4 regions of the Streptomyces sp. NPDC088812 genome follow, and region 1 is predicted to be linked to each of the others. Evidence: riboswitches for the same ligand, from Rfam matches in the RefSeq annotation. Region 1 holds a riboswitch; each other region holds the start of a gene.

Evidence for each region. Region 1 has a riboswitch for S-adenosylmethionine ahead of ACIP67_RS01345 (ABC transporter substrate-binding protein). Riboswitches for the same ligand answer to the same signal wherever they lie in the genome.
Region 2: linked by a shared signal. The riboswitch ahead of ACIP67_RS21560 (ABC transporter substrate-binding protein) and the one ahead of ACIP67_RS01345 (ABC transporter substrate-binding protein) in region 1 are both predicted to bind S-adenosylmethionine.
Region 3: linked by a shared signal. The riboswitch ahead of thrC (threonine synthase) and the one ahead of ACIP67_RS01345 (ABC transporter substrate-binding protein) in region 1 are both predicted to bind S-adenosylmethionine.
Region 4: linked by a shared signal. The riboswitch ahead of ACIP67_RS10070 (aminotransferase class V-fold PLP-dependent enzyme) and the one ahead of ACIP67_RS01345 (ABC transporter substrate-binding protein) in region 1 are both predicted to bind S-adenosylmethionine.

What each region holds. Positions count from the first base shown of each region.
Region 1 covers NZ_JBIVJP010000001.1:307,133-312,739, reverse strand. The annotation lists gene ACIP67_RS01355 (MFS transporter) at 1-653, opposite strand, end outside; SAM riboswitch class IV at 1,099-1,212, shown strand; gene ACIP67_RS01350 (putative leader peptide) at 1,168-1,362, shown strand; gene ACIP67_RS01345 (ABC transporter substrate-binding protein) at 1,572-3,191, shown strand; gene ACIP67_RS01340 (ABC transporter permease) at 3,195-4,154, shown strand; gene ACIP67_RS01335 (ABC transporter permease) at 4,151-5,074, shown strand; gene ACIP67_RS01330 (dipeptide ABC transporter ATP-binding protein) at 5,071-5,607, shown strand, end outside.
Region 2 covers NZ_JBIVJP010000012.1:18,133-23,739, reverse strand. The annotation lists gene ACIP67_RS21565 (ABC transporter permease) at 1-231, opposite strand, end outside; gene ACIP67_RS21560 (ABC transporter substrate-binding protein) at 228-1,862, opposite strand; SAM riboswitch class IV at 2,089-2,198, opposite strand; gene ACIP67_RS21555 (hypothetical protein) at 2,232-2,396, opposite strand; gene ACIP67_RS21550 (hypothetical protein) at 2,393-2,629, opposite strand; gene ACIP67_RS21545 (VOC family protein) at 2,596-3,051, opposite strand; gene pepN (aminopeptidase N) at 3,151-5,607, opposite strand, start outside.
Region 3 covers NZ_JBIVJP010000009.1:143,467-149,073, forward strand. The annotation lists gene ACIP67_RS17975 (trehalose-6-phosphate synthase) at 1-847, opposite strand, end outside; gene ACIP67_RS17980 (glucosyl-3-phosphoglycerate synthase) at 956-1,900, opposite strand; SAM riboswitch class I at 2,070-2,239, shown strand; gene thrC (threonine synthase) at 2,258-3,571, shown strand; gene ACIP67_RS17990 (MoaD/ThiS family protein) at 3,660-3,935, shown strand; gene ACIP67_RS17995 (cold-shock protein) at 4,388-4,591, shown strand; gene groL (chaperonin GroEL) at 4,980-5,607, shown strand, end outside.
Region 4 covers NZ_JBIVJP010000004.1:383,869-389,475, forward strand. The annotation lists gene ACIP67_RS10055 (Rieske 2Fe-2S domain-containing protein) at 1-557, shown strand, start outside; gene ACIP67_RS10060 (cytochrome bc complex cytochrome b subunit) at 554-2,176, shown strand; gene trpD (anthranilate phosphoribosyltransferase) at 2,322-3,386, shown strand; SAM riboswitch class IV at 3,460-3,576, shown strand; gene ACIP67_RS10070 (aminotransferase class V-fold PLP-dependent enzyme) at 3,760-5,121, shown strand; gene ACIP67_RS10075 (Lrp/AsnC family transcriptional regulator) at 5,255-5,536, opposite strand; gene ACIP67_RS10080 (rhomboid family intramembrane serine protease) at 5,533-5,607, opposite strand, start outside.

The DNA of each region.
Region 1 (5,607 bases):
TCCGTCCCCGCTCCCGTCCAGGGCGGCCGGGAGGCGGCGCGTGTCTCCCGCGCCCGTGGACGGATCGACAGCAGCCCCACGAGGACGACGGTGAAGGAGACGGCGTTGAGGGCGAACACCCATCCGGTACCGATGGCCCCGATCAGCACACCGGCGATCGCGGGGCCGATCAGACGCGCGGTGTTCAGGGACAGAATGTTCAGGCCCGCCGCCTTCGGGATCAGAGCCCGCCCGACCAGTTCGGTGACGAACGACAGACGTGCGGGGTTCTCCACCGTGAACACGCACCCCAGGGCGAAGGACAGGACGTACAGCAGCCACAGCGGGGCATGGCCGGAGAGCACCATCGCCGCCAGCAGCACGGCCTGCACCGCGTACAGCGTCTGGGTCCAGAGCAGCAGGGTCCGCCGGTCGTACCGGTCGGCTGTCACCCCGCCCCACAGGCCGAACAGCAGCACCGGGGCGAACTGGAGGCCCATGACCCAGCCGAGCGCGGTCCCGCTGTGCGTCAGCCTCAGAACGAACCAGTCCAGCGCGACACCCTGCATGGCGCTGCCGACGTTGGACACCAGACCCGTGCTCCAGTAGATCCGGTAGTCACGGACCCGCAGTGCGGCGAACACCCCTGCCGGGGCGGTGCTGTTGACGGCCATACGTCTCTTTCCGGATGGGTCGGCCATGGTGGTGCGCGCGTCGGACGCGTCACACCGGAAGTCCCCCGGGGGCGGGCGGGGCAGGCGGGGCGGGTGCGTGCGTCAAGCGCTGCATGGCCTGTTCGCCGCGCGGGGGGCCTGCGACGCCGGTCCGCATCCGCGCGAGGGTACGGCGGTACGCGGGCCGGGAAGGGGCTGGAGAAGTACGAAGGGGCGCGAGTGGTCAGCGACAGGTCTGGTCGAACTGATCGGCGCGGCGGCCCACCCAGAACGGGGCGAACAGCACGGTGCGTGCCTGACCTGCGGTCTCCATCGCCGGATCAAAACACATGGCGGGAGGAGCGTCCACCACGCGTCCCGGCACGTGAGACGGCCCCGCCTTCTCGAACCGGGCGCCCGTTTCCGGCATTGACGTACGACAAGACCGCTCCGTACCATCGCGACCGGCATTGAGTGTCAGCGTCAAGCCCTGGCTCGCTGACCGGCAACCCTCCCGCGCGGTGGGGTGCTCCAGGTGAAAGCCCGGCGGGATCACCGACGATTCCCGCAAGCGCGTGGCCCCGGGACCGGGGCCGGAGATGGGAGGACCGGCGTGCGACACGGCGTTGACCTGGCTGTCTCCTTCGCCGACGCCACGGCGTTCTCCCGGCTCTCGCGCCGGCGCCACATCGATCTGAAGCGCTCGACCAGCTGCCTCTGTCGGCCCTGACGAGCTCGTCCGCCGCCGGCTGACGTCCGTCGGCGGCCCGCGCCTCCTTCGTGCTTTCCCCGGCACCGCTCCCGGTGTCGCCCCTGACCCCTGTCTGTACAGCGCCACCCCGCTGCCGGTGTCGATCCGGCCGGGGGCCGCACACCCCTGCACGGCCGTGCCTCATGCAGCACCCCCGTGCCAGGTGACACGAGTAGGAGAACCCCTCCGTGACAGCACTCCCGGATTTCAGAACCTCCCGATGGGCGCCCCTGGCCGCCCTGCTGACCACCAGTGTGCTGCTGACCGCCTGCGGGTCGGGCGGCGACGGCTCCGGCAGCGGAAGCGGCCGGCCGAAGTCCGGCGGCACCTTGACCTTCGCGGTGGGTTCCGACTCCGGCTGCGTGGATCCGCAGCAGGTCGGCAGCAACGAGAGCATCTACTCGGTGCGCCAGACCGTGGACTCCCTGACCGACCAGGACCCCGAGACGGGCAAGATCGTGCCGTGGCTGGCCGAGAGCTGGGACGTCGACTCCGAGGCGACGACGTTCACGTTCCATCTGCGGTCGGGTGTCACCTTCAGCGACGGGTCCGAGCTGACCGCGCAGGTGGTGAAGGACAATTTCGACGCGGTACCGAAGCTCGGCGCCCTGGGGTCCCTCGCCCAGGGCTATCTGAGCGGCGTCAAGAGCACCACCGTGGTGGACCCGCTCACCGTCAGGGTGACCTTCAAGGAGCCCAACGCGCAGTTCCTCCAGGCGACTTCGACCCACTCGCTGGGCATCGAGTCGTCGGCGAGCGCGAAGAAGAGCCCGCAGCAGAAGTGCAGCGACGGCGTGATCGGGTCCGGACCGTTCGTGCTGAAGCAGTACGTGCAGAACCAGTCGATCACCCTGGCCAGGCGCACCGGGTACGACTGGGGCTCCTCGCTGTGGTCCAAGAAGGGCGAGGCCTACCTGGACAAGCTGGTGTTCAAGGTCGTCCCCGAGGCGGGTGTCCGGGCCGGCAGTCTCCAGTCCGGGCAGGTGGACGCGATCAGCGGCGTCGGCAGGGCCAACGAGGCGGCGCTCGAGGGCGGTCAGGTCACCCTCCAGCGCCGGGCCAACCCCGGTGTGGTGTTCGGGCTGGGGCTCAACAACGCGCGGCCCGTGCTGAAGGACACCAAGGTGCGCCAGGCGATCCTGGCCGCCGTCGACCGGAAGCAGATCGCCGACACCGTGTTCCCGACCGGCACCGAGCCGGCGACCAGTGTCCTGGCCCACACCACACCCGACTACACCGACCTCTCCTCGGACCTCGCGTTCGACGCGGCCAAGGCGAAGTCCCTGCTGGACGCGGCCGGTTGGAAGGCGGGCGGCGACGGCGTCCGCGCCAAGGACGGCAAGAAGCTGAGCCTGACCATCACGTGGTTCCCCAACGCGACCACCAATCAGCCGGCACTGGAGCTGGTCCAGCAGCAGTTGAAGGCCGTCGGCGTCGACGTGGTGCTCAAGCAGCTCCAGGTCAGCCAGTTCGCCACCACGCTCCAGTCGGGTGACTTCGACGTGGTGTGGGGCAACGTGACCCGCTCCGACCCCGACATCCTGCGCAGCTCCTTCTCCACCCGGCTGGGCAACTTCTACCGGCTGCCCGCCAGTTCACTGGACACGGTGCTGTCCGGGCAGGCCGCGACCACGGACACCGCCCGGCGCGAGGAGTTGGTGGGCGAGGCGCAGAAGCTGCTCGTGCGGAACGCGTACAACGTGCCGGTGGTGGAGCTCCAGACCCAGCTGGGCGTGTCGAAGAAGGTGCACGACCTCGCCTTCGACTCGGGCAGCAGGATCCAGCTGCACGACACCTGGATCGGCTAGCGCATGCGCCGCTATGTGATCAAGCGGCTGGCCCAGGCGGTCGGGGTGCTGTGGGCGGCCTACACGGTGTCGTTCCTGGTGCTGGACTACCTGCCCGGTGACCCGGTCACCGCGATGGCCGGTGCCGGGATGGACTCGGGGCAGGTCGATCCGGCCCAACTCGCCGCGCTGAGGCACGAGTACGGCTTCGACAAGCCGGTGCTCGTGCAGTACGCCGAGTATCTCGGACGGGCGGTGCGCGGGAACTTCGGCGACGCGGTCTCCACCGGCCGCCCGGTGACCTCCACGCTGGCCGACGCGCTGCCGCAGACACTCCAGCTGACCGGTGCCGCGCTGCTGCTCGCGGTGGTGCTCGGCGGCGGTCTCGCGGTGGTGGCGACGTACACCTCGCGGCGGTCGCTGCGGCAGCTGCTGCTGTCGCTGCCCCCGCTCGGAGTGTCGGTCCCGACGTTCTGGGTGGGCCTGCTGCTCGTCGAGGCGTTCTCCTTCCGGCTGCGGTGGTTCCCGGCGTTCGGCAACGACGGGCCGGGGGGCCTGGTGCTGCCGGCCCTGACGCTGGCGGTCCCCACCGGCGCGCAGATCGCGCAGGTGCTGGCCAAGAGCCTGCTCACCGCCCTGGACCAGGCCTATGTGGAGACCGCGCGCGCCAAGGGCGCCGGCCGGTGGCGGGTGCATCTGCGGCACGCGCTGCGCAACGCGTCACTTCCCGCGCTGACGGTCGTCGGTCTGCTGGTCGGGCAGCTGATCGCCGGTTCGGTGGTCGTCGAGACGGTCTTCTCCCGCGACGGCCTCGGGCGGGTGACCGCGGCGGCGGTCACCGCCCAGGACATCCCGCTGGTCCAAGGGGTGGTGGTGTTCGGGGCGCTGATCTTCGTGGCGACGAACCTCGTCGTCGACCTCGTCTATCCGCTGCTGGACCCGCGGATCGTGGTGGCCTCGGACAGGAGGGCGAGCTTCGCATGAGTCAGAGCCTTGTCGACGACGAGGCCGAGGCCGCCCTCGGCCTCGCCCGCCCGGTCGAGGCCGGTTCCCCCGCGGAACCAGGCCGTCGGGCCGATGCACCGCAGGTCCTGCGGTTCCTGCTGCGCCGCCCCGGTCTGCTGCTGTCGGCCGCCGTCCTCGTGCTGGTGGTGCTGGCCTCGTTCCGGCCGGACCTGTTCGCCTCGCAGGACCCGCTGAAGGGGGTGCCGTCGCAGAACTTCCGCGGTCCGAGCGGCAGTCACTGGTTCGGCACGGACGAACTGGGACGTGACGTGTTCTCCCGTGTGGTGCACGGCGCCCAGCTGTCCCTCAAGGCCACGCTGATCGCGGTCCTGGTCGCGTTCGTGGTCGGCGGTCTGCTCGGCGTGGTCGCCGGGTTCGTGGGCCGCTGGGTGGACGACGTGCTGATGCGCTTCGTCGACGTCCTCCTCTCCATCCCCGCGCTGTTCCTGTCGCTGGCCCTCGTCACCGCGCTCGGGTACGGCACGGTGAAGGTGGCGGTCGCGGTCGGTGTCGCGAGCGTCGCCTCCTTCGCCCGGGTGGCGCGCGCCGAGGTCCTGCGGATACGGCAGGCGGTGTTCGTCGAGGCGTCCCGCTCCTGCGGGGCCCGCTGGTACTCGGTGCTGGGCCGGCACGTCCTGCCCAACGCCGCCGGGCCGGTGATCGTCCTGGCCACGCTGGACTTCGGCGCCTCGATCCTGGCCGTGTCGGCGCTGAGCTTCCTCGGCTACGGCGCGCCGCCGCCGGCCCCGGAATGGGGGACGTTGATCTCCGACGGCCGCAACTACCTGGCCAACGCCTGGTGGCTGACCGCACTGCCCGGTCTGGCGATCGCCGCGACCGTGCTGGCCACCAACCGCGTCGCCAGGGCGCTGGACGGCGAATGGTCCCGGCAGCGATGACCGACGAACACGAGAACGGTGAGGACGTGACCACACCACTGCTGGAGATCCGCGGACTGTCCGTGTCGTACCGCACCCGGGGCGGCACGGTACCGGCCGTGCGGGGCGTGGACCTCGACGTGTGGCCCGGGCAGGTGACCGCCGTGGTCGGCGAGTCCGGCTCCGGCAAGAGCACCACCGCACACGCCGTCACCCGGCTGCTGGCGGCGAACGGCCGGATCGACGCGGGCACGGTCCGCTTCGGCCGGCACGACCTCGCCACGCTGTCGGAGGCGGAGCTGCGCACCGTGCGGGGCGCGCAGATCGGGCTGGTCCCGCAGGACCCGACGGTCTCGCTCAACCCGGTCAAGCGGATCGGCGAGCAGGTCGCCGAGGTGCTGCGCATCCACGGTCTCGCGACCCGCCGTACGGCGGCCGTCGAGGCGGTCGCCGTGCTGGAACGGGCCGGGCTGCCCGACGCGGCCGTCCGCGCCCGGCAGTACCCGCACGAACTGTCCGGCGGCATGCGGCAGCGGGTGCTGATCGCCGTGGCC
Region 2 (5,607 bases), on a different contig from region 1:
CGCCTGGTGCAGTTTCGCCTGGAGCTGGTCGGGGGTGAGCCGGTCGCCCAGCGCGGCGCTGATCGGGTCGCCGGTGGCGCGCATCAGGAAGAAGACCAGGCTGACCAGGATGAACACGGTGGGGATGATGAGGAGGAAGCGGACCACCAGGTAGCGGGCGAGTCCGTTCCCGGCGGCGCCGTCGGCGGGAGGGGCGACGGCGCCGGGGGTGTCCTGCGTCAGGGCGCTCACTTCTTCGCGAGTCCTGCCCAGCGGAACGTGTAGGCGCTGTTCAGCTCGTCGGGCACACCGCTGATGTCGGTGCGGGTGACGATCGCGGTGGACCCCTGGAGCAGCGGGAGCAGCGGCACCGACGCCGCGGCCTTGTCCTGGGCCTGCTCGAGCAGTTCGGTGCGCTTCGCCGGGTCCGTCTCTGTCTCCTCCTTCTGGATCAGCTCGCGTACGGCCGGGTCGGAGTAGCCGTTGGCGACCCAGGTGTTGGCCGAGTAGAAGGGCGAGAGGTAGTTGTCCGCGTCCAGGTAGTCGGCGTACCAGCCGAGCTGGTAGAGCGGGTAGAGGTGCTTGATGCGGTCCTCGCCGTACTGGGTCCACTCGGTGGACTGGAGGTTCACCTTGAACAGTCCGGTGGCTTCGAGCTGGGACTTGACCAGCGCGTACTCGTCCGCCGAGGAGGAGCCGTAGTGGTCGCTGTTGTACTGGAGGTTGAGGGTGACCGGGGTGCTCACCTTCGCCGCCTTCAGCCGTGCGGCGGCCGCGGCCTTGTCGGGGCCGCCCTTCTTGTCGCCGTAGAGCGACTTGAAGGAGTCGGTGGCACCGGTGAGTCCGTCCGGCACCGAGCTGTACAGCGGCTGGTAGCTGTTCTTGTAGACCTGCTGCGCGAGCTGGGCCCGGTCGACGGAGTCGGCGACGGCCTGCCGGACCGCCAGCGCCTTGGCCGCGTCGGCGTTCTCGGTCTTGGTGCCGTACGGCTGTGTCCGGAAGTCGAAGACGAGGAAACGGATGCCGTTGCCGGAGCCGGTGTGGACCTTGACGTTCTGCCTCTTGGACAGGTCGTCGAGGTCGGCGGTGGTGAGGGTGCGGTAGACGGCGTCGACGGTGCCCTGCTGAACGTCGAGCTTCAGGTTGCTCGCGTCCGTGTAGTACTTGAGCTGGACGTTCTTCGTCTTGGGGGCGCCCAGTTGGCCGCCGTAGGCGCTGTTGGCGGTGAAGGAGACCAGCGAGTTCTTGTCGTAGCTCGTGATGCCGTACGGCCCGTTCCAGGGCTTCCCGGCGACGATGGCCTTGTCGTCGAGGATCTTGTCGGCGGGGAAGACCTGCTCGTCGACGATGTAGCCGGCCGCGGTGGACAGCACCTGCGGGAACAGGGTGTCGTTGGCGGACTTGAGGGTGAAGACGACGGTCGTGGGTGTCGGCGCGGCGACGGAGGCGAGGTTGTAGAGGAGCGACGACGGGCCGTTCTCGTCGGCTATCTTCACGATGCGGTCGAGGCTGAACTTGACGTCGGAGGAGGTCAGTCGGTGGCCGTTGGCGAACTTCAGCCCCTCCCTGAGGGTCACCGTGTACTCCTTGGGCGCCGTCAGCTCGATCCCGGTGGCCAGGTCCGGGGAGACCTCCGTGGCACCGTTCTTCACGCTGAGCAGCGTCGCGTAGACCTCGCTCTCGACGGTGCCGGAGCCCGCGTCCCAGGCGCCCGCCGGGTCGAGGCTGGTGACCTGGTCCGTCGTACCGACGGTGATCGTCGCGCCGTCGGAGCCGGCAGAGCTCTTGGTGCTCGTGCAGCCGGTCAGGGCCACCAGGACCGCCGTGCCGAGGGTGAGGGCGCCGAGGGGCCGGAACGTTCTGACGATGCTGTGCTGTGCCATGGCTGGTCTCTGCTTCCGCATGAAGGGGACACGAAGGGGGCGCGGCGGACAGGGCGTGCCGCGCGCACGGTCGTGTGAGAGGTGAGGGGGAAGAGCGAAAAGGGGTCAGGTCAGCTGTGACAGAGGCAGCTGCAGACCAGCAGCAGATCGACATGGCGTCGGGAGCACAGCACGAGGCGGGTTGCCACGCCGTCCTCCCGGGGGTGTCGTCGGCCCTCGGGCCGTGGTAACGCACTTGCAGAACAGGAACATCCGCCGAGCCGTCACCTGGGGCACCCCACTGCGTCGAGGGTTGCCGTCCGGCCAGCCAGGGCTTGATCACCGGAACTCGTGGCTCGCGCTCACCGTAGATCGGCGGTTCTCCCGGCGTCAAGCAGTGGCTGTGCCGGGACGACGTGCGCGGGTACGGCGGCTGTTCTCCGCGCCGGACGGCGGGGGCAGGACGCGGTGGCCGCGTTCGGCGTACGGGCGGACGGCCGCCTCCCCGATACCGGCGGAGGCGGCGCCCATGATCACCGCCACCGGTGCCGTCATGCCGGCGGCCGCGCGACGAGCGTCGTGGTGAACGGGGTGACGGGGCGCTCCAGCCGTTCGCCGTCCACGGTGATGTCGACGGCCTCGTCGTAGAACGCGAGGAGCCCGGCGACGGCACCGACCGCGGGGAGTGGCGCGGGGTGGCTCCAGACGACGTTCGGGGCGCCCGCAGGGTGGGCCGGGGACGCGAACGGTGGTGTCAGCGGTCGGGCAGTTCTTCGTAGAAGCCGCATCGGGGCAGGTCGGAGGCGGATCCACGAGCGCGTGGGTCTTCGGTGTAGATCTCCAGCCGGATGCCGTCAGGGTCCTTGAAGAACACCTGTCCCGTCGCCGCGGTGCCCTTCGTGGCGCCGCGCTCCTCACGGATCGACACGCTCGCCGCCCGCAGTCTGGCCTCCACGGCGTGCAACTCGTCCAGCGAGGGCACTTCGAAGGACAGGTGGTGCAGTCCTGCTCGGTCGGCCACGAATCCCGCCGCGCCCTGCTGCCAGAGTGTCAGCAGCACGACGTCGTCGAGCCCGAGGTGGGCGAAGCGATGTGTCTCGTCGGTCGATGTCCGTATCAGGTCGAAGCCCAGCGCCCGTCGGTAGAAGGCGATGGAGCGGTCGAGGTCGGTGACGTTGAGTCCCGCGCTGCCGAGACCGATCGTCGTCATGTCACGCTGCCTTTCGAGGGCGTCGGCCCCGTCATGCCCGCAAGGGCGGAGAATCCTGTGGGCTCCGGCGTCCGATCGCGGCGGTACGGGCCGCTGCCGTCACCCGGTGGCATCGAGTTGCCGGGCCCGCAGGGCACGCCGGGTTCCGTCCCGGCGTTCGGACAGCGTCCTGCGCAGTCCGGCCGGGACGGACCGCTCGTCGCGGGCCAGCAGCGTGTCGACGGCGGCGACGACACCGTGGTCGACGACCGTGATCGGATAGAGGCCCGGGGTCTTCGTCGTCCCCCCGGCCAGGAGCCGTGCCATCTGCGGGGTGCGTCGCGCCCATAGTGCGGGGATCGTCGCGAAGAACTCCCCGGCATAGGGCCGCAGCAGTTCTTCCTGGCCGTACTGCTGGAAACCTCGGCTCAGTGCGACCAGCGTCTCGTTCGACGGACTCTCGCCCTCGGTCATCCGCGCCCAGGATGCCGCCTTGGCCTCGGCGCAGGGCATGGCGGCACGGGCCCCGGCGGCGTACCGCAGGCCGTCGGCCGTCGGGTCCCGGTCCGCTTCGGCATCGATCTCGGCTCTGCCGGCCCACCCGGTCGCCGCCAGTCGGCGGAGGATGGACCACCTCAGCCTGGTGTCGATGGGCAATCCGTCGAGACCGTCGTGGCCGTGCAGGAGCCGGGTGAGGAAGGTGAGCTGCTCGCTGTTCTCCGCCGTGTCGCACAGGGCCTCGAGCCAGAGCACTTGTGCGTCGCTTCCCGGTGGTGCGGCCAGCAGCGCCGAGTGGGTCGCGGCAGCCCACTCGGCTGCCAGCCGGGAACGGCGGGAGGGCGCTGCGAAGAGTTGGATGGCGGAGTGCACACGGTGGTGCAGCGATCGAAGGGCTTCCGGGTCGGATTCCGTGCGGGCCGTCCTCATGGCGATCGAGACGTAGTCGCTCGCCCTGATCTCGGAGTTCTCCATCATGTCGGTCAGCGCGCCCATGGTCAGCGCACGGGGCAGGGGTTCGGTGAAGTCGGCCCCCGCTGCGGACAGGGTCCGCAGTGAACGGTGGTCGAACCGCAGGTGCGTGTACGTCAGGTCGCCGTCGTTGACCAGCACCAGATCCGGTGGTGGTTCCCCGATGAGCCGGGGCACCACCGTGCGGGGCCCGTCGATGTCCGCTTCGATCTGCCGGGTGAGGCTCAGGGAGCCGGTGGTGTCCTGGTGGTACAGCCCGATCGCGACACGGTGCGAGCGCGGCGCCGGACGGTCGGCCGGTGCCTCCCGGGCGATCTCGAAGGAGGCGTACCGTCCTTGCCGGTCGAGTGCGACCACGGGGTGCAGTGTGTCGGCGCCGGCTGTCTCCAGCCATGCCCGTGACCAGGTGCGCAGGTCCCGCCCGCTCGCGGTCTGCAGGGCGTCGAGCAGATCGGTCAGTGTCGCGTTGCCCCATGCGTGCCGTGCGACATAGGTGCGCAGTCCCGACAGGAACGCCTCGTCTCCGATGTACGCGGCGAGCTGTCTGATGACCGAGGCGCCTTTGGCGTAGGTGATGCCGTCGAAGTTGGTGTAGATGTCCTCCAGATCGCGGATGGTGGCCGCTACCGGGTGGGTCGAGGGCAGCCGGTCCTGGTGGTAGGCGTTGTCCTTCCGCACGGTGATGAACGAGGTCCAGGCGTCGTGCCATCGGGTCGTGCGTTCCATGCAGCGCATGGAGGCGTAGCTGGCGAAGGCCTCGTTGAGCCAGAGGTCGTTCCACCAGCGCATGGTGACGAGGTCGCCGAACCACATGTGGGCCAGTTCATGGAGCAGGGTGTCCGCGCGCCGCTCGTGGTCGGCGTCCAGGGCCTTCGAGCGGAAGATCAGGTGTTCGCCGATCGTGACACAGCCCGCGTTCTCCATGGCGCCGGCGTTGAACTCGGGGACGAAGATCTGGTCGTACTTGGCGAAGGGGTAGCGGTGGCCGAACAGTTCCTGGAAGTAGTCGATGCCCCGGCCCGTGATGTCGAAGATCTCTTCGGTGTCCAGGTGGGGCGCCAGCGACCGGCGGCCGGCGACGGTCATCGGGACGATCGTGCCGTCCGTGGTCACGAAGTCCTGCCGGACGGTGTGGTAGTCCCCGGCCACCAGGGCGGTCGCGTAGCCGGGGAGCCGTTCCGTGGGGGCGAACGACCACCGTGACCGTCCCCGTCCCCACGATTGCGGCGGTGGGGTCGGGGAGTTGGAGAAGACCGTCCACTCATCCGGTGCGAGGACGGTGAACCGGAAGGACGCCTTGAGGTCGGGCTGTTCGAAGTGGGCGAACACCCGCCGGGCGTCGGCGACTTCGAACTGTGTGTACAGGTACACGCCTCCGTCGGCAGGGTCGGCCATCCGGTGCAGCCCTTCGCCGGTGCGGCTGTACGGGCAGTCGGCTCGCACGGTGAGGACGTTGTGGGCTTGCAGGCCGGAGAGTGAGATACGTGCGTCGGCGTAGACTTCCGCCGGGTCCAGACGGTGGTCGTTCAGGGTGATCTCGTGGATCGGCCCTTCGGTGATCAGGTCGATGAAGGTCGCCGCCCCGGGAGCGGCGGAGAACCGGACGGT
Region 3 (5,607 bases), on a different contig from region 1:
GCTCGGTCCGGTCCACCCGGACGATCACCTTGCGGGCGCCGCCCTCGGGGGCCGTGCCGATCTCCTCGCGCAGGGCCGCCAGGCGTTCCTCGACGTCCCGCTCGCGGGAGCGGGCGCGCAGGAAGTCGGCGTCGGCGCCCAGGCCGTGCACGCCGATCTCCGTGCCGCCCGTGCCGCCGGTGAACTCCTCGCAGCACGCGGCGAACGCGTCCGCCCAGCGGCGGGTCAGGAAGCCGAGCCGGTCCGCGCCGAGCATGCCCCGCAGCAACTGGACGCGGATGTCGCCGGGGAGCAGCCCGAAGTAGTCCACCGGCGCCCACGGCGTGTGCGAGAAGTGGCCGATGCGCAGGTCGGGGCGGAGCTCGCGGAGCATCCCCGGCACCAGGCACAGGTGGTAGTCCTGGACGAGGACCGCGGCCCCCTGCGCCGCCTCCTGGGCCAGCGCCTCGGCGAAGGCGCGGTTGTACGTCTCGTACGAGGCCCACTGGCGCCGGAACTCCGCGTCGAAGACCGGCTCCAGCGGGGTCTGGTACAGCAGGTGGTGGACGAACCACAGCACCGAGTTGGCGATGCCGTTGTACGCGTCGGCGTGCACGTCGGCCGGGACGGGCAGCATGCGCACGCCGTCCTCGCCGACCCCGCGCCGGACCGCCTCCCGGTCGCCGTCGGACAGCGCCGAGCACACCCAGAGGGCGCCCGCGTCCGGGCCGATCGCCGACAGCCCGGAGACCAGCCCGCCGCCGCCGCGTCTGGCGTGCAGCGAGCCGTCCTCACCGACGGTGTACGAGACCGGGCCGCGGTTGGACGCGACCAGCACCTGAGCAGCAGCACCGTGCGTGGAAGCCATACGCCTCAACCTAGCCCGGACCCGATCCGCTCAAACGTACGGACGCGGGGCGTGAACCGGTCGTGTCCGGCCGTATACGGCGCGTCGGGGAGGGGCGTCACCGCCGGGTCACGCGACCTTGCGGGTCGCGTACTCGGCGATCTCCGCCATCGGCGGCCGCTCCTCCGTGTCGACCGAGTAGGTGCGCGGCTCGAAGCCGTCCGCGCCCCGCTCGAACTGGGTCAGGGACGGGCGGACGAGGTGCCCGCGGGCCAGCCGCAGCTGTGCCGTGCGGTAGATCGCCGCGGCCATCCGGCCGAGCGCCTGCCCGTCCTGGTGGCGGTGCTTGCGCACCCCGACGTCGACCTGGGCCAGCGCGTCCAGGCCCACCAGGTGCAGGGCGTCGACCAGCATGCCCAGCTCCACGCCGTACCCGACGGGGAAGGGCAGCTGCTCCAGCAGGCGGCGGCGGGCCGCGTACTCGCCGCCCAGTGGCTGCACGAATCCCGCGAGCTGCGGCCAGTGCATGTTGAGCAGCGGGCGGGCCATCAGCTCCGTCACCCGGCCGCCCTGGCCGGCGCCGCCGGCCAGCGGGCGGTCGTACATGGCCTTGACCAGGTCGACGCCCGGATCGGTGAGCAGCGGTCCCACGATGCCCGAGACGAAGTCGGAGGAGAACTCCTTCAGGTCGGCGTCGACGAAACAGACGATGTCCCCGGTGGTGACCAGCAGCGAGCGCCACAGGACCTCGCCCTTGCCGGGCACGGCCGGGAGGCGGGGCAGGATCGTGTCCCGGTGGACGACCCGGGCCCCGGCCGCCGCGGCCACCTCGGAGGTGCGGTCGGTCGATCCCGAGTCGACGACGACGATCTCGTCGACCAGCGGGACCTGGTGCATGAGGTCGTGGCGGACGACGGAGACGATGTCGCCGACCGTCTCCTCCTCGTTCAGCGCGGGCAGCACGACGGACACCGTCTGGCCCGAGGCGCGCTTGGCGGCCAGGATCCGGTGCAGCGGCCGATCGGTCACGGACCAGGAGCGGGCGGCCAGCCAGCGCTCGACTTCTTCCAGCACGGTCTGCGGCTCCTCACTGTTGTGATCACACCAGGTACATACAAGGTGACAGTGTGATCCATCTCGCGGTTCGGACGTCTCCCTCAACTGTCCTGGCCTTCGGTTACAGTCTTGAACAACGCGGATGACCATCGCATGTCCGGGGTCGCCCGCGTCCACAACCACATACCGCTCATCCAGAGGGGCAGAGGGACACGGCCCGATGAAGCCCCGGCAACCCTCCAGCCGGTCTCGTTCACGGATCACTGCCACGGGCAGTCGACGATCCCCGCGAGGCTCCCGGCTCGGGAAGGTGCCAATTCCGTCTCACGGCGAGATGCGTCGTGGGGAAGATGAGGAGAAAGGGCCTCGCCTCACATGGCTGCGCAGACAGTTGCAAGCACCACCCCCTCCGTCACCGCCCCCTCCGGTACCGCCCCCTCCGTCGACCTCGGTCCGGCCGCGGCGCTCTCCTGTCGCGAGTGCGGTCACCGCGTGCCCCTCGGCCCGGTCTTCGCCTGCGAGGAGTGTTTCGGCCCGCTGGAGATCGCCTACGACTTCTCCGGACACGACCCGGAGGAGCTCCGCAAGCGCATCGAGGCGGGCCCCGCGAACATCTGGCGCTACGCCCCGCTGCTGCCCGTCCCGGCCGACGTGGCGGACAAGCCCAACCTCAACCCCGGCTGGACCAAGCTCGTCCAGGCCGACAACCTGGCGCGTGAGCTGGGCGTCGAGGCGGGGAAGCTGTTCGTCAAGGACGACTCCGGCAACCCGACGCACTCCTTCAAGGACCGTGTCGTCGCCCAGGCCCTGGAGGCCGCCCGCGCCTTCGGCTTCACCACCCTCTCCTGCTCCTCCACCGGCAACCTGGCCGGCGCCGTCGGCGCCGCGGCCGCCCGCGCCGGCTTCCGCTCCTGCGTGTTCATCCCGCACGACCTGGAGCAGGGCAAGGTCGTCATGGCCGCGGTCTACGGCGGCGAACTCGTCGGCATCGAGGGCAACTACGACGACGTCAACCGCTTCTGCTCCGAGCTCATCGGCGATCCGGCGGGCGAGGGCTGGGGCTTCGTCAACGTCAACCTGCGGCCCTACTACGCCGAGGGCTCCAAGACGCTCGCGTACGAGATCTGCGAGCAGCTCGGCTGGCGGCTCCCGGACCAGATCGTGGTGCCGATCGCCTCCGGCTCGCAGCTCACGAAGATCGACAAGGGGCTCCAGGAGCTGATCAAGCTCGGTCTGGTCGAGGACCGGCCGTACAAGATCTTCGGTGCCCAGGCCGAGGGCTGCTCCCCGGTGTCCGTGGCCTTCAAGGCCGGCCACGACGTGGTCCGTCCGCAGAAGCCGGACACCATCGCCAAGTCCCTCGCCATCGGCAACCCGGCCGACGGCCCCTACGTCCTCGACATCGCGCGCCGCACGGGCGGTGCCGTGGAGGACGTGAACGACGAGCAGGTGGTCGACGCGATCAAGCTGCTGGCGCGGACCGAGGGCGTCTTCGCCGAGACGGCGGGCGGTGTGACGGTCGGCGTCACCAAGAAGCTGATCGAGGCCGGTCTGCTGGACCCGACGCTGACCACCGTCGTGCTCAACACCGGAGACGGCCTCAAGACGCTGGACGCGGTCGCCGGGACCGGCCCGACGGCCACCATCCGCCCCACCCTCGAGGCGTTCCACGAGGCCGGTCTCGCCTGAGAGGCAGTTGTTCGTCTGCGGGCCGCGGGGGCTGGTCGCGCAGTTCCCCGCGCCCCCGCAGGGCGCCTACCCGTCCGGAGGAAACACAGTGAGCGTCACCGTCCGCATCCCCACCATCCTGCGCACCTACACGGGCGGTCGGGCCGAGGTCGCCGCCGACGGCGCGAACCTCGCCGAGGTCATCGCCGACCTGGAGAAGAACCACACCGGTATCGCCGCGCGCGTCCTCGACGACCAGGGCAAGCTGCGCCGGTTCGTCAACGTGTACGTCAACGACGACGACGTGCGGTTCGAGCAGGGGCTGGAGACGGCGACCCCGGACGGCGCCGGCGTCTCGATCATCCCGGCCGTCGCCGGCGGCTGACGCCCACTCCGTACCCACCGGTAGTAACCCTCGGTAACACAGATTACCCAGAGTTCATTGAATTGCCTCCTCCGCAAGAGAAGCGGAGGAGGCAATTCAATGTGGTTGAGCGCGGTACAGTTGGGGAACGCGCCGCCCATCGCATGCCGAACGCATATGAGCCCCGACTTCACATGCGGTGAGAAGTAGCCAAAGTGTGCAGGTATTTTGCGCCTTCTGTTCCCTTTATGTGGCCCGAATTGCCCTGAATTCGGGAGAATTCTCACCATATTTCGGACCGCTGACGTCCGGAATTCTCGTCCGATTGACCTGTTGCAGACGGCAGTGGGACAGATACATTCGGCCGCGGTCGACGCGTTCCGGCGCACGCCCCCAATCAGCTGGGGGGTGAGGTCTGACCCGGATCCGCGAAGTGTGGATCTGTGCAAGGGCCAGTAATAGGGGAGTTAGGCATGGCTCAGGGCACCGTCAAGTGGTTCAACGCGGAGAAGGGGTACGGCTTCATCGCGGTCGACGGTGGTGCGGACGTCTTCGTCCACTACAGCGCGATTCAGATGGACGGCTACCGCACCCTGGAAGAGGGCCAGCGGGTCGAGTTCGAGATCTCGCAGGGTCAGAAGGGCCCGCAGGCCGACATGGTTCGCGTCACCGCCTGAACGATTTTCAACGTTTTCCAACGAAGGGCCCGCACCCCGACGGGGGCGCGGGCCCTTCGTGCTGCCCGCGCCGCGCCGGGTCCCCCGGGGCCTTTCGTGACCTCGGGGCGGGGGGCGCTCCGGGCCCCCGGGTCCCGCGCCACCGGGGCGGTGAAGGCGCCTTCGTCCGGTTCGCCCCCGGGCCGATCCCCCCGAGGCGCTTGCACTCGGCATGCCCGAGTGCTAATCATTGGCGTTAGCACTCTGAAGGTGAGAGTGACAACGAAGGACCGGGTCGGTGAGGCCCGCAGGCCGGGTGGGGAAGGAACCACGAGGCAGGCGAGCCGTCCGTCGCGGGCGCGGGCGCGGTCCGAAGGAATCACCCCCAGTCCTGGAGGGACCACTTCACATGGCCAAGATCATCGCGTTCGACGAGGAGGCGCGGCGCGGCCTCGAGCGCGGCATGAACCAGCTCGCGGACGCCGTGAAGGTGACGCTCGGCCCCAAGGGCCGCAACGTCGTCCTCGAGAAGAAGTGGGGCGCGCCCACGATCACCAACGACGGTGTCTCCATCGCCAAGGAGATCGAGCTCGAGGACCCGTACGAGAAGATCGGCGCCGAGCTGGTCAAGGAAGTCGCCAAGAAGACGGACGACGTCGCCGGTGACGGTACGACCACCGCGACCGTTCTCGCCCAGGCCCTGGTCAAGGAGGGTCTGCGCAACGTCGCCGCCGGTGCCAACCCGATGGCCCTGAAGCGCGGTATCGAGAAGGCCGTCGAGGCCGTCTCCGCCGCCCTGCTGGAGCAGGCGAAGGACGTCGAGACCAAGGAGCAGATCGCCTCCACGGCCTCCATCTCCGCCGCCGACACCCAGATCGGCGAGCTCATCGCCGAGGCCATGGACAAGGTCGGCAAGGAAGGCGTCATCACCGTCGAGGAGTCCCAGACCTTCGGTCTGGAGCTGGAGCTCACCGAGGGTATGCGCTTCGACAAGGGCTACATCTCGGCGTACTTCGCCACCGACATGGAGCGTATGG
Region 4 (5,607 bases), on a different contig from region 1:
TGTTCGGTGCGCTGGCCCTGTTCCCGCTCTCCGGCGTCGTGCTGCTGCGCGACCTCGGCCCGCTGCCCGAGGACAAGCTGCGCCACACGCTGTGGTCCAAGGGCAAGCTGCTCGTCAACATGAACACCAACGAGCCGCTGCGTCCCTCGGACGTCGCGGTCGGCTCCCTCACCTTCGCCAAGCCGGAGGGCCTGGAGGAGACCGACCACGACTTCCAGAACGAGATCGCCAAGGCCGCCCTGATGATCGTCCGGATCGAGCCGGACGACATCAAGGACAAGCAGGAACTCGAGTGGTCGCACGAGGGCATCGTGGCGTACTCGAAGATCTGCACCCACGTCGGTTGCCCGATCTCGCTCTACGAGCAGCAGACGCACCACGTGCTGTGCCCCTGCCACCAGTCCACCTTCGACCTGTCCGACGGTGCCCGAGTGATCTTCGGCCCGGCCGGCCACGCCCTGCCGCAGCTGCGCATCGGCGTGAACGACGAGGGGTACCTCGAGGCGCTCAGCGACTTCGAAGAGCCCGTCGGTCCTGCCTTCTGGGAGCGCGGATGAGTAACAACGACGACCGCCGCAAGGCACCCGCGGGCGAGCGGGTCGCCGACTGGGCGGACGGCCGGCTGGGGATCTACTCCCTGGCCAAGGCCAACATGCGCAAGATCTTCCCGGACCACTGGTCCTTCATGCTCGGTGAGATCTGCCTCTACAGCTTCATCATCATCATCCTCACGGGTGTGTACCTGACGCTGTTCTTCCACCCGTCGATGAACGAGGTGGAGTACCACGGCAGCTACGTCCCGCTCCAGGGCCAGCTGATGTCGGAGGCGTTCAGCTCGACGCTGGAGATCTCCTTCGACGTCCGCGGCGGTCTGCTGATCCGGCAGATCCACCACTGGGCGGCGATCATCTTCCTCGCCGGCATGTTCGTGCACATGATGCGCGTGTTCTTCACGGGCGCGTTCCGCAAGCCGCGTGAGATCAACTGGCTGTTCGGCTTCCTGCTGTTCGTCCTCGGCATGTTCACCGGTTTCACCGGCTACTCGCTCCCGGACGACCTGCTCTCCGGCACCGGTGTCCGCTTCACCCAGGGCGCGATCCTGTCCGTGCCGATCGTCGGCACGTACATCTCGATGTTCCTGTTCGGCGGGGAGTTCCCGGGCGGCGACTTCGTCGCGCGGTTCTACTCGATCCACATCCTGCTGCTGCCGGGCATCATGCTCGGTCTGGTGGTCGGCCACCTGATCCTGGTCTTCTACCACAAGCACACGCAGTTCGCGGGTCCCGGCCGGACCAACAAGAACGTCGTCGGCATGCCGCTGCTGCCGGTCTACATGGCCAAGGCCGGAGGCTTCTTCTTCCTGGTCTTCGGTCTGATCGCGGCCCTCGCCGGCATCGCGTCCGTCAACCCGATCTGGGCCCTGGGCCCGTACCGTCCGGACCAGGTGTCCACCGGCGCCCAGCCCGACTGGTACATGGGCTTCGCCGAGGGTCTGGTCCGCGCCATGCCGGGCTGGGAGATCAACTTCTGGGGTCACACGCTGGTCCTCGGCGTGTTCATCCCGCTGGTGCTCTTCGGTCTGTTCCTCGGTGTGATCGCCCTCTACCCGTTCATCGAGTCCTGGGTCACCGGCGACAAGCGCGAGCACCACATCCTGGACCGCCCGCGCAACGCCCCGACCCGTACGGCCTTCGGTGTCGCCTGGGTCACCGGCTACATGATCATGCTGATCGGCGGTGGCAACGACATCGTCGCCACCCACTTCCACCTGTCGATCAACGCGGTCACCTGGTTCGTCCGGATCGGCTTCTTCGTCGGCCCGGTCCTCGCCTTCGTCGTCACCAAGCGGATCTGCCTCGGCCTCCAGCGCCGCGACAAGGACAAGGTGCTGCACGGTCGCGAGACCGGCACCATCAAGCGCCTGCCGCACGGTGAGTTCATCGAGGTGCACGAGCCGCTCAGCCAGGAGCAGCTCTACACGCTCACCGCGCACGAGCAGTACGCGCCGGCCGAGATCGGCCCGACGGTCGACGAGAACGGCGTCGAGCGCAAGGTGAAGCGCACCGAGAAGGCCCGCGCCAAGCTGAGCAAGGCGTACTACGGCGAGGAGAGCCAGATCGCCAAGCCGACCGTCGAGGAGTACAGGGAGATCACGAGCGGCCACGGCCACCACTGATCACTGCGTCGCCACGCAACCGCTGAAGGGCCCCGTCCGGTGTTCGGACGGGGCTCTTCGCCGTTCCCCGTGGCTGGATAGGGTGGGACCCGTTGAGACGCGTGTCCCGCCGGAGCGGGACCACCATGACACCCAGGAGCGGCTTATGAGCGCTGTGACCCCCGCTGGAGGCGACACCGCGGCGGGCCGTTCCTGGCCCGTCCTGCTGAACGGTCTGCTGGACGGCCGGGACCTCTCCTCGGAGGAGACCGCCTGGGCCATGGACCTGATCATGCGCGGTGAGGCGACCGACGCCCAGATCGCCGCCTTCGTGGTGGCGCTGCGGGCCAAGGGCGAGACCGTGGCGGAGATCAACGGTCTCGTACGGACCATGTACGAGCACGCCAACCTGATCGAGGTGCCCGGCGCCACCGTCGACATCGTCGGCACCGGCGGCGACGGCGCGAAGACGGTGAACATCTCCACCATGGCGTCGATCGTCGTCGCCGGCACCGGCGCGAAGGTCGTCAAGCACGGCAACCGGGCGGCCTCCTCCGCGTCCGGGGCGTCGGACGTCCTGGAGCAGCTGGGCGTCAATCTGGACCTGACGCCGCAGCGGGTGGCCGAGGTGGCCGAGGAGGCCGGGATCACCTTCTGCTTCGCGGTCAAGTTCCACCCGGCGCTGCGCCACGCGGGCGCCGCCCGCAAGCAGCTGGGCGTCCGTACGGTGTTCAACGCCCTCGGACCGCTCACCAACCCCGCCCGGGTGCGCGCCCAGGCGGTCGGGGTCGCCGACCCGCGCATGGCGCCGATCGTCGCCGGCGTCTTCGCCGAGCGCGGCCACTCGTCGCTGGTGTTCCGGGGCGACGACGGCTTCGACGAACTGACCACCACGTCCACCTCCCGGGTGTGGATCGTCCGCGACGGCAAGGTGACCGAGGAGACCTTCGACCCGCGGCACGTCGGCATCGAGCTGGTTTCCGTCGAGGCGCTGCGGGGCGCCGACCCCTCGTACAACGCGCGGGTCGCGCGCCGGCTGCTGGAGGGCGAGCGGGGGCCGGTGCGGGACGCCGTCCTGCTGAACGCCGCGGCGGCGCTGATGGCGCTGGAGCCGACGGACGCACCGCTGGCCGAGCAGATCCGCGCCGGCATGGAGAAGGCGGCGCGGTCCGTCGACTCCGGTGCGGCCGCGCGGGTGCTGGAGCGCTGGGTGGCGGCCAGCAACGCCTGACGGCCTGGGAAGCGGTCCCGCGATCCGGACAGGAGTTGCGGGACCGCGATCATTTACCGTACTTTCCTCCCCAGGTCATGAGTGACAGTCATGAGGCCCCGGCCGACTGTCCGGCAACCCTCCGTCCGTGGCGGGGTGCCCCGGGTGAAGACCAGGTCGTGGGCAGCAAGGCCCACGGCAAGCGCGGACCCCTCGCACGCTTTTGGTTCAGCGGCGGGGCAGGGGTCCTGGTCGTCGAGGAGCCTCCCGTGAGCAAGCGAATGCGATAGGGCCGCAGAGCCCCGCCTCCGCACACCCCTTTTTCCTCTTCCCTCCGTGCCGTCGACGCGCTGTCCGGCACGGCGGTTTCACGCGTCCTCACGGGAGTTCCGCCATGTCTGTCTCCACCGCTGCCTCCGCCCAGTCCGTTTGTGCCCCGCTGCCCGTTCTGGGCCGGGATGTCACCGTGCCGCTCGTCACCGGCGGGGAAGTCACCTACGCCGCGCTCGACTACGCGGCCAGCGCCCCCGCCCTCCAGCGCGTCTGGGACGACGTGGCGGCCTACGCCCCGTACTACGGCAGCGTCCACCGCGGCGCCGGCTACCTCTCCCAGCTGTCCACGGACCTCTTCGAGAACGCCCGCCGGACGGTCGCGGAGTTCCTCGACTGCCGCGACGACGACCAGCTGGTCTTCACCCGCTCCACCACGGACTCCCTGAACCTGCTCGCCGCCGCCCTCCCCGCCGACTGCCAGGTCTTCGTCTTCGAGACCGAGCACCATGCCTCGCTGCTGCCCTGGAAGGACGCCCGGGTCACCTACCTGGACGCCCCGCGCACCCCGGGCCAGGCCGTCGAGACCCTGGAGCGCGCGCTCGCCGACCGCGATCCGTACGGCCCGGCCCTGGTCTGCGTGACCGGCGCCTCGAACGTCACCGGCGAGCTGTGGCCGGTGCGCGAGCTGGCCGCCGCCGCCCACGCCCACGGCGCCCGGATCGTCCTGGACGCGGCCCAGCTGGCCCCCCACCACCCGGTGTCCGTGCGCGACCTCGACGTCGACTGGGTCGCCTTCTCCGGGCACAAGCTGTACGCCCCGTTCGGCTCCGGCGTCCTGGCCGGGCGCGCCGACTGGCTGCGCGCGGCCGAGCCGTACCTGGCCGGCGGCGGCGCCAGCCGCAAGGTCACCCGGCGCGAGGACGGGGGAGTGGACGTGGAGTGGCACGACAGCGCCGCCCGGCACGAGGCGGGCTCCCCGAACGTCATCGGCGCCTACTCCATCGCCTCCGCCTGCAAGGCCCTGACGGAGGCGGGCTTCGACACGCTGGTCGCCCGGGAGCAGTACCTCGTCGAGAAGGTGCGAGCGGGGCTGGCCGAGGTGCCCGAGGTGCGCGTCCTGTCCCTCTTCGGCGACGACGCCCCCCGCGTCGGCGTGATCTCCTTCGTCGTCGAGGGCTGGAACAGCTCCCACTTCGCCGCCGCCCTCTCCGCCGAGTACGGCATCGGCGTCCGCGACGGCCTCTTCTGCGCCCACCCCCTCGTCCGCACCCTCCTCGGCAGTGACCCGCGCAGCCAGGGCGAGTGCGGCGCCCCCGAGGCCGCGCCGGGCGAGAAGTCCCTCAACGCGATCCGGGTGAGCTTCGGCGCGGGGACGCCGGACGAGCACGTGGAGCGTTTCGTGACCGCGGTGAAGGAACTGGTCGCGAGCGGCGCCAAGTGGCAGTACCGCACGGAGGACGGCCGCTGCGTCCCGGCGGTGTGATGCGGCCGACGCCAGGGGCAGCGCCGTGGGGGCGCGGGGCCGTGTCGGCATGCGGCTCCGCCGCGTGGGCGCGACCAGCCACCGCCGCCCGGCAGTCGCACACGCTCCCGCGCCCCCCCCAGGCGCTCCTGCGCTAAGAGTCCAGCCCGATGGCGAACGCAGCCTCGAGATCATGCTGCGAGTACGTGCGGAAGGCGACGTGCGTGTCCGTCGCCTCGACGCCGGGGATCTTGCTGATCCGCCCGGGGATCACCTCGGCGAGCTCCTCGTGCTGCCGCACCCGCACCATGGCGATCAGGTCGTACGTCCCGGTGACGGAGAAGACCTCGCTCACGGACTCCAGCGAGGCGATCGACTCGGCGATCTCGGGGATCCGGTCCACGCTGGTCTTGATCAGGACGATCGCGGTGATCACGGCTGGTTCTCTCCCTCGGGGGCCGGGGCTCGGGCGGCTTTCACTCTAGTCGTCCCGTTGCGCCCGGCCCA